2 regions of the Vibrio rubrogenes genome follow, and region 1 is predicted to be linked to the other one. Evidence: predicted binding sites of a transcription regulator. Region 1 holds the regulator's gene; the other holds the start of a gene.

What was found. The regulator PurR, encoded in region 1, represses purine synthesis genes. The targets are predictions, from matches to a motif close to TNANGNAAACGTTTNCNTNA.
Region 2: a site for PurR is predicted at 2,190-2,209, ahead of purE (5-(carboxyamino)imidazole ribonucleotide mutase). Genes of this name have one in related genera too.

What each region holds. Positions count from the first base shown of each region.
Region 1 covers NZ_JCARSY010000005.1:113,735-118,654, forward strand. Annotated here, with positions in the region: gene AC55NX_RS05835 (TfoX/Sxy family DNA transformation protein) at 136-726, opposite strand; cyclic di-GMP riboswitch class I at 855-940, opposite strand; gene purR (HTH-type transcriptional repressor PurR) at 1,083-2,093, opposite strand; gene elyC (envelope biogenesis factor ElyC) at 2,389-3,219, opposite strand; gene cmoM (tRNA uridine 5-oxyacetic acid(34) methyltransferase CmoM) at 3,307-4,086, shown strand; gene mukF (chromosome partition protein MukF) at 4,101-4,920, shown strand, end outside.
Region 2 covers NZ_JCARSY010000050.1:9,957-14,876, reverse strand. Annotated here, with positions in the region: gene aroE (shikimate dehydrogenase) at 1-529, opposite strand, end outside; gene hemF (oxygen-dependent coproporphyrinogen oxidase) at 595-1,512, opposite strand; gene tsaC (L-threonylcarbamoyladenylate synthase type 1 TsaC) at 1,527-2,084, opposite strand; gene purE (5-(carboxyamino)imidazole ribonucleotide mutase) at 2,300-2,785, shown strand; gene AC55NX_RS19345 (5-(carboxyamino)imidazole ribonucleotide synthase) at 2,791-3,921, shown strand; gene AC55NX_RS19340 (DNA topoisomerase family protein) at 4,040-4,621, opposite strand; gene AC55NX_RS19335 (DUF494 family protein) at 4,632-4,920, opposite strand, start outside.

The sequences.
Region 1 (4,920 bases):
CATTCTCTTGAGAAACAACAAATGATAAAAAACAACAAAGCACCGTTAACGGTGCTTTGTTGTTCAGGCTCAATGACCAAATGGGAGTGTATACTTTGGGGCATGTATACGATAGGGGGAAGCTTGTTCAACAAATTAAATTTGCCGAGCCAGCTCATCGCGTCTTGCCTGAGAAATCACTGACCAGTGCTTTCCTTCAATCGCACCTTCTAATGCCCATAAGAGCTCTAGCGGTGGTTGTGTAGAAGGATGAGAGTTCAAAATCGCTTTATATGCACTGAGAGAACCTCTCTGATGAAGTTCTTCAACGGAATGAATACCTGCTTTGCGTAGCATCCGTTCGGTTGCCAGGCGAAGATTCGGTAGATCTTTCAATCGTTGCGGTTTTGTCTCTACATGAGTCGTTTTTTCATCTTTTGCATTCAAATAGGCTTGTTTGGCGATATTAAGAATCGTATTGACATCATCCCAATAGTCAGCGGGAAGTGCAAAATACTTAGTCACAACAGGAAAACCGCGCTTTGTATACACATAAGGTTCAAAACCTTTTGCTTTAAACGTTTCCAGTGAGTGACTGTCTGCTCGTATATGTAGTTTGTCTTGAACGACAAGTGCAAACATTATGTCGTTTACGAAAATACCAAACCCGCCGAACATTGAGCGTGATTTGACACGGCCCAGTTGTTCAAAAAGCCGCATTGAATCTCTAAGAATTGGTTTATCCATGCTTTACGTCTCGGTGTATTTTTAAATGAATACGCCACCAAAGTCAGGTCCGAGAATTTAGCAAAAGAATGCAGGAAGTATGTTAACAAAACGTCAAATGATTGACGAACATGAAATGCATTTTTGCCATCGGTAACCCCGCTACCTATCATCTTCATGGTTTAGGCCGGAGGCTTTGCGTCCCATCTTTTCAGATGGTTTGCCCTGTGCGTGACACTTTTCCAGTACGGAATTATGAAGTAACTATCCTAATAATCACTCCACAATGTGTGATTCTAGTCCAATTAATAAAGGTTATCAATAGAAAGAAAGTGGTTGGAGGAATGACCTCCCTCCAACAAAATGTCAATCAGGTGTTAATTTTTGTTTAAATCTTTAACGGTATTGCGTTCCACAATTTCAGGATGCATTTCAAACGTACGGCGCTCATGTTCTTTACTTTTGATCCGTTCCAATAAGATTTCAAAAGCATTTTTTCCGACCCGACGTTTCGGTTGGTGAATGGTTGTCAGTGGCGGAGAAAAATATTCAGAGATCTCAATATTGTCGTAACCGATTACCGAGATATCTTCAGGAACCTTGATGCCTCTTTGTTGTAAACGGCTCATCAGTCCCAAAGCCATCGTGTCATTGAAGCAAAAAACCGCAGTGGGTTGTTCATCCATCGCAATAATTTTATCAGCCGCCAAAACCGCAGTATCACACTCAAAGTTGCCTTCCAGAATCCAGTCTTCATTGGGCGTCAAACCCACTTCAGCCATCGCTCTGCGGAAGCCCTGAATCCGCTCCAGACAAGCTGCTTTTGACAACTGTCCACTCAAACAAGCGATCTTGCGGTGACCTTTATCAAGCAGATATTTAGTTGCAAGATAGCCGCCTTCTTCTGAATTATCGATAATTTTGTCAGCTTGAGAGCTTTCTGGGCCCCAGTCCATAATGACTTTGGGAATATCATTATACGCTTCCAGCATTTCTAAAAGTTCGGCGGTCAGATCGGAGCACATGACTAACATCCCATCGACCCGTTTCTCAGCCAGCATCCGGATATAGTCACGTTGTTTTTCATATAAACCACCGGTATTACACAAGATGAGCGTGTAGCCTTGTCGGTAACAATAGCTTTCAACACCGTCAATCACTTCAGAGAAAAAGGGGTTGGTAGACTGCGTCACTAACATCCCGATTGTACGCGTTGAGTTGCATTTCAGACTCCGGGCTACGGCACTTGGTGCATAGTTCAGTGTCTTCACGGCTTCCATGACTTTTTCCTGAGTCGTTTCTGCCACAAATCGAGTTTTATTAATTACATGTGAAACAGTTGTTGTTGAAACTCCCGCCAAGCGGGCAACGTCTTTTATCGTAGCCATAGGTATTGTCCTGTCGCTTATGCTGAAGATCCAGCAATCCGGAGCAAATTACAATTGAAAGTTGAGTTATGAAGATTTTATCTACTGATATAATCGGATAACCCGTACTGAAATTACATTGCGAGGTTATCCGGCAATAAGGACAAAAACCGCTAAATTTAGCGGTTTTTGTCTGGTATAGAATATGCTTTAACCGCGAATTCTAGACTGCCGGTTCCGTAATAGCAATCAAAATGAGGAACTCGGCTGTTTGTTCCGAGCCTGAATCGGACTAACATAGGGAGATAGCATCATATTACAGCTCTTGTTTCACCGGTTCAGAGACGGTCGCTTCCTGATTGGCGACCCAGTTTTTCAAATAGTGCCAAAATTTTCCCAATGTTTCATGCCAATATTTCTCCGTCTGCTCAAGATAAATCGCTTTAGGGGCATATTTTATCCACGGTTGCGCTATATTTTTATAAGACAGGTAGTTGGTCGGTGCCGGGATTGGATTGAGTCCGGCAGATTGAAATTCATGCAATGCGCGATCCATATGACTGGCAGATGTGACGAGTACTAATTTTCTCGGTCCGACAAAACTTGCGGCTAACTGGGCTTCTTCCCAAGTATCTTTCGCACTTTCCAGTAGCACGATATCTGATTTTGCCACACCGAGTGATAAGGCAACTCTTGCCAACATTCGGGCATGACTGAATAGGGTACCGCCGGCATATCCGGAAAGAATCAGGCGAGCCCCCGGGTACATCCGCATAATCCGGATACCTTCTGTGAGTCGCATCAGTGCTGAGCGACTAAGCTGAGATGTCGGTGGGAGCTGATCATCGACGACATGACCACTGCCGAGAACCATGATGTAGTCGATGCTACCTTCAACGGGTAAAAAGGCCGAATACTTGCGTTCCAGTGGTGCGAGAAGGCGATCAGAAACAGGTTGAAATGATGCCAGAAACAGCAATGTGTAAGAGAACAGAACAATCAGGCAACCGGTTTTCCTTTTGGTTGAAAACATAATCATCATCAAGCCGATAAAACCGATGATGAGCAGGGCGGGAAGGGGCATCATTAATGCAGATATGATTTTTTTAAGCTCAAACATATAAGAAATAGTCCGAAAAAACAGCAATTGAGATTAAAAACGAATAATCCTCTTTATTCCTGCCATTCCTATGACAGAATAGCAGCACGATTCGTTATCATAACTCAAGCTACTGTGACTGAAGATCGCAATTTCGACGATATTGCCCACAAATTTGCAAAAAATATATATGGCTCTGACAAAGGTATGATCCGTCAGATCATTGTGTGGGAAGATATTCAAACTATTTTAACATCATTTTCTCCGGAACAGTTCCCACTTTCGGTGCTGGATGCCGGTGGCGGGTTGGCACAGCTATCGCAACGGCTCGCGATGCAGGGACATCAGGTGACGTTATGTGATCTTTCTTCTGAAATGTTGCAGTTGGCGCAGACCGATATTGAAAAAAATGGTCTGCTTGCGCAGTATCGCTTTGTCCATGCGGCAGTGCAGGATATGCAACAATATATCGCCGATCCGGTTGACTTATTGATGTTTCATGCCGTGATGGAGTGGTTGGCTGACCCGAAGGATGCGCTGGAAAAATTACTGGCTCAGGTCCGGAGCGGTGGCGTTGCGTCTATCATGTTTTACAATCATCACGGATTGGTGCTGAAAAATGTCATATGCGGAAATATTCCCCATGTGTTGGATGGTATGCCATATCGCAAACGATTTAAGTTGCAGCCGCAAAAAGGCCTGAATCCAGAGGCGGTCTATCAATGGATAGAAGCTTGTGGATTCAGTATTGAGGGTAAAAGCGGTATTCGTTCATTCAGTGATTACATTGGTAATCGCCAGAATATGGGGGAATACAGTGAAGAAGATGTACTGGCGCTTGAAAGGCAATTATGTCGGCAAGAGCCCTATTTATCTCTGGGCCGTTATATTCATGTATGGGCCAGAAAAAAGTAAAAATGATGGAAACAATGATAGACGAATTGGCGCAACAAGCCGAAGTACAACCAATCGATGAATTGGTTGGATGGGTCAGGCAGCATGACTTGTCTCTCAACCTGGATACTGAGCGGCTCGCTTTTTTGATTGCGATTGCCGTATTGAGTCGGGATCGATTTGATGACGAACTCGGTGAAGGGGAATTACATGATGCATTTGCAATCGTTACTCGATTCTTTGATGAGACCGGGGAAGCGTCCGCTTTTCGGGCCAATAACGCGATCAATGATTTGGTTCACCAACGGCTTATCCGGCGTTTTACCAGTGAAGTGACCGATGGTGCGAGTATCTATCGGTTATCACCATTGGCGATTGGCATCACTGATTATTATCTGCGTCATCGTGAATTTTCTAAACTGAAACTATCGATTCAATTGTCGATTGTTGCTGATGAAATGGCCAAGGCCAAAGATGCTGCTGAAAAAGGTGGCACTGTATCTCACTGGCAAAAGAATGTTTATGGGGTTTTGAAATATTCCGTGGGTGAGATTTTTGATCAAATCGATCTCAACCAGCGGGTAATGGATGAGCAGCAACAAGAAATTAAAGAACAGATTGCCCAGTTGTTGAACAAAGACTGGCGTGATGCGATTCAGAACTGTGAATCACTCTTGTCAGAGACATCATCAACGTTGAAAGAGTTACAAGACACGCTTCAGGCTGCCGGTGATGAAATGCAGACGCAGATTCTTGATATTCAGGAATGTGTTTATGGTGAATCCGAGCTGGATTTTATTGAGGAAATATTATTTCAGCTACAAATTAAACTAGACCGAATTATTAGTTGGGGCC
Region 2 (4,920 bases), on a different contig from region 1:
GCGATGTTTGATTTTGATTGTTGTGCTTTTGGAAAAAAGCGGCAAGGTCTTGTGCTTTGGAGAAGGTCCGGTTGGTAATCACAATCGAGTCAGGTGATTGTGCTAATAAAGGATGAATCACACCTTTTGCTGCACCACCTGCACCAATTAATAAGATTTTTGCTCCCTTCAAGGGTACCTGATACTGCAATAGATCCTGAACCAGACCGGCTCCATCAGTATTGTCTCCGAGAATGCCGCCATCATCGAGTTTCTTCAATGTATTGACCGCACCGGCAATTTGAGCGCGCTCAGTCAGCTGACTGGCAAACGAGTATGCCTCTTCTTTAAAAGGGACTGTTACATTACATCCTTTTCCCCCCCGAGAGAGAAAAGCATCCACTGCTGTTTTAAACCCATCTATCGGAGCCAGCTCAGCCGTATAGATCATGTCCTGATTCGTCTGACGAGCAAACAACGTCTGTATAAAAGGAGATTTACTGTGACCAATTGGATTGCCGAATACTGCATACTGATCCTGATAAGCCATATCCCTGCCTTCACTCAAAAAAATAGAAAAGAATCTTTTGACCCTATCACTCCCGATGAAAACTGTCACCAATCTCTTGGTGTCAAGTATTCCGTCAGACGGGCTTCTGCGCTGCCGGTTTCAGGCTGATACCCGTACTCCCAGCGTACTAACGGTGGCATTGACATCAAAATAGACTCGGTACGTCCTCCGGATTGCAGACCAAACAGCGTACCCCGGTCAAACACCAGATTAAATTCTACATATCGACCCCGTCGATAGAGCTGGAACTGGCGTTCATGTTCTGTAAACGGGCTGTCTTTTCGTTGCTCTACAATCGGTAGATAAGCACGGGTGTATCCCTCACCGACTGCCCGGATATAAGCAAAACAGGTGTCGAAGTCCCACTGATTGAGATCATCAAAGAAAAGTCCGCCAACACCCCGGGTTTCCTCTCGATGTGGTAAGAAAAAGTACCGATCACACCAATCTTTATGTTGTTGGTACACCTCTGAACCAAACGGCTGACAAATTTCTTTCGCCACTTGGTGCCAATGATGGCAGTCTTCGTCAAATGGATAAAATGGGGTTAAGTCAAACCCGCCACCAAACCACCAGACCGGCTGTTCGCCATCTTTTTCTGCAATGAAGAAGCGCACATTCATATGAGAGGTAGGTACGTAAGGATTGTTGGGATGCATCACTAAAGAAACCCCCATCGCCTCGAATCGACGTCCTTTTAACTCCGGTCGATGAGCAGTAGCAGATGCGGGCATTTCATTGCCTGTGACATGAGAAAAATTAACCCCGCCCTGTTCAAACACATGACCATTGCGCATCACGCGGCTACGTCCGCCACCGCCCAAACGGTCACTCGGTTCACGGTGCCATTCATCCTGCTCAAACCGGGACAAACCATCAGTTGCTTCAAGCTGCTGACAAATTGAATCCTGTAGCTGCAGTAAAAAGGTTTTAACGGCCTGCTTATCAATCCCACTCATCACGATTTCCCTTGTTTCTACCCTTGTCTTAATATTTCTTGCGTGCGCGCATCTCGAATCTCACTGGGTTTATCCCGCCCACCGGTTTGTCCAGCCAAAATAGCATGGAGACAGTGGCCAAGTTGCTGCTGCACCGCTTCTGTCGTCATACAAGGTGGCTGACCCGTTAAATTTGCACTGGTTGAAGTAATGGGTTTGCCGTAAGCCTCACACAGTTGCCGAACCTGTGGATGATCCGTGACCCGAACAGCAATCGTATCAAACAAACCACTGAGCCAAACAGAAACACGCTCACTGGCCGGCATCACCCAAGTGATAGGACCCGGCCAACTTGCTTGAACATGAGCCAGTTGTTGTGCAGAAAGCTGGCGTTCATCAATATAGGGCTGTAATTGTGCATAACTGGATGCAATAAGAATCAACCCCTTTTCAACCGGACGATTTTTTATTTCCAGTAACTTTTGAATCGCATCAGCCCGGTCAGGATCGCACCCGACGCCAAAGACACCTTCGGTCGGATAGGCAATCACATCGCCTTGGTGCAACGCATCAAGCACCTGCTCAAAATTATTCACAATACTTCTCATTATGCTCGGATGATGATGCCACTAGTGTACAAACGATCATGCCAGAAAATGAAATCAATTTTGTCCGAAAAGACATTATCGGGGGAACTCTCCAGACGCAAACGTTTTCCTTCAGCTCATTTCCCCGTATAATGCGCGCAAAATTGTCGTACTTTGACAGCATGAACAACTTGAGCATTGCAATAAACCTGAAGGAGTCTGAGATGAAAGTCGGAATTATAATGGGCTCGAAGTCCGATTGGCCAACGATGAAGCTTGCCGCAGAAATGTTAGAGCAATTCGGTGTGGCATATGAAACTAAAGTCGTTTCAGCACACCGTACACCTCAGTTACTGGCCGACTATGCAAGTCAGGCCAAAGCGCGTGGTCTCAAAGTGATCATCGCAGGAGCAGGCGGGGCAGCTCATTTGCCGGGGATGGCCGCTGCATTTACCAGTTTGCCTGTGCTGGGCGTTCCGGTTCAATCCAAGGCATTAAAAGGGATGGATTCGCTCCTTTCTATCGTTCAGATGCCGAAAGGTATCGCGGTTGGTACTTTAGCGATTGGTGAAGCCGGTGCAGCCAACGCAGGGATTCTGGCGGCTCAAATCATTGGTGTTCACGATGAACAGGTCATGCAGAAAGTTGAAGCTTTTCGCCAGTCGCAAACGGATACCGTTCTTGCCCATCCAGATCCAACTGAGGAATAGCCAGTATGCACGTACTTGTCTTAGGCGCAGGCCAGTTAGCGCGGATGATGTCTCTTGCCGGTGCCCCCTTGAATATTCACATTAGCGCCTTTGATGTTGTCAGCGGTCAGATCATCCATCCACTGACTCAGGAAGTGCAAGGACATGGTTTGGAGAATGCCATTCAGCAAGCGGACGTTATCACTGCCGAATTTGAACACATTCCCCATGATATCCTCCACCAATGTGAACAAAGCGGAAAGTTACTCCCCGGAGCGCAAGCCATCAAAACCGGTGGTGACCGTCGTCTCGAAAAAGCATTGCTTGATGAAGCCGGCGTCAAAAATGCCAAATATTTCGTCATCAAAACCAGAGACGATTTTGACAGTGCTATCCGTCATGTCGGTATTCCAATGGTTCTGAAGAGTGCTTTAGGCGGATACGATGGAAAAGGTCAGTGGCGACTAAAATCAACAACCGATGCCGATGAAATCTGGCCGGAGATGCAACAATGCATTGAAGCCAGTGAAAACCAAGCAATTGTTGCTGAAGAATTCGTCCCCTTTGATCGAGAAGTATCGCTGGTCGGAGCTCGCGGCAAAGATGGACAATGGGTTGTTTACCCACTGTCAGAGAATATCCACACCAATGGTGTCCTCAGTCTGTCAACATCGCTTGATGCGCGGATGCTACAGCAACAGGCCAAAACCATGTTTGAAGCCGTTGCGAACACACTCAATTACGTGGGTGTTCTCGCATTGGAATTTTTTGATGTGCAGGGACAGTTGCTTGTCAACGAGATCGCACCTCGGGTACACAACTCAGGACATTGGACTCAACAAGGCGCAGATACATGCCAGTTTGAGAATCATTTACGTGCAGTATGTGGTTTACCTCTGGGCAGCACAAAACTGATCCGTCCGACATGCATGGTGAATATTCTGGGTGAAGATACGCTGCCCTCCGAGATTCTGGCAACGGAAGGATGTCATATCCACTGGTATGGCAAAGAAAAACGTTCGGGAAGAAAGATGGGGCATATCAATGTCAGTGCCGATTACTATGCGGAGCTGGAGCGAATCATCTGTTCGCTTGCGGATGTACTCTCGACAGACGCATTTCCGGCGGTTCATCAATTCGCCAGCCAGCACAAATAATCTCTGATGTTGCTTTCAGCGTCAGTCACTCAAAGCCTATGACGTTTTAATCCACTTTCACATCAAAGTCATTGAACGACACACCTTATCAGCCAAGGGTATCAAAACCCTTGGTAATTTATTTCGTCTCTGGTTTAGTCTCTTGCGCGTGACCGCATCGGCGGGCTGCACAAATTAACGTAGTTCCGGCAGCTGATTTTTTCTCAATGAGCAGTGGAAACCCACATTCGCTGCATTGCCCAATTACTGGGGGAGCGTTGATAGCAAACTTACACTTAGGATACCGATCGCAAGCCCAAAAAGTTTTACCGAAGCGGGACTTTCGTTCAACCAGTTGACCCGTATTGCATTCCGGACAACATACTTCTCGAGGTTGCTCAGTCTTGGGAGGATCGGATGATTCAATATGATGACACTGCGGGAAATGACTACAGCCGATAAACATGCCATAACGCCCCTGCCTTAATACCAACTCATGGCCACACTCAGGGCAGGGCACACCTAAAGCTTTAACGATATGGCCATCTTGCTGATGGCGCGGGCGAATATAGTCACACGCCGGATAAGCCGAGCAGCCCCAAAATGGTCCGTGTTTACCATGACGCAACTGTAACTCACAACCACATTGGGGACATGACTCAACTTCATCCAAAGCGTGTTCATGTGCAGAAAATAATTGCTGATCTATATGACGACTCATTGAATCTCTATCAGTGCAAAATGCCTTGCTCTTTGGTATACAACCATTCTTCCATCAGCGTATAGGCACTCTCATTACCCGGAACATTGAATAGCACCATCAGAATAATCCATTTCAAATCATCCAGTTCAAATTCATTGGTTTCTAGTCCCATCACTCGGTCAATGACCATTTCTCGAGTTTCGGGCGTCAACACTTTAATCTGTTCAAGGAACAGCAGGAATCCGCGGCATTCAACATCAAGTCGGGCTGTCTCCTTCTCGGTATAGACTCGCATTGCTGTTGCAGCACTGATCGAT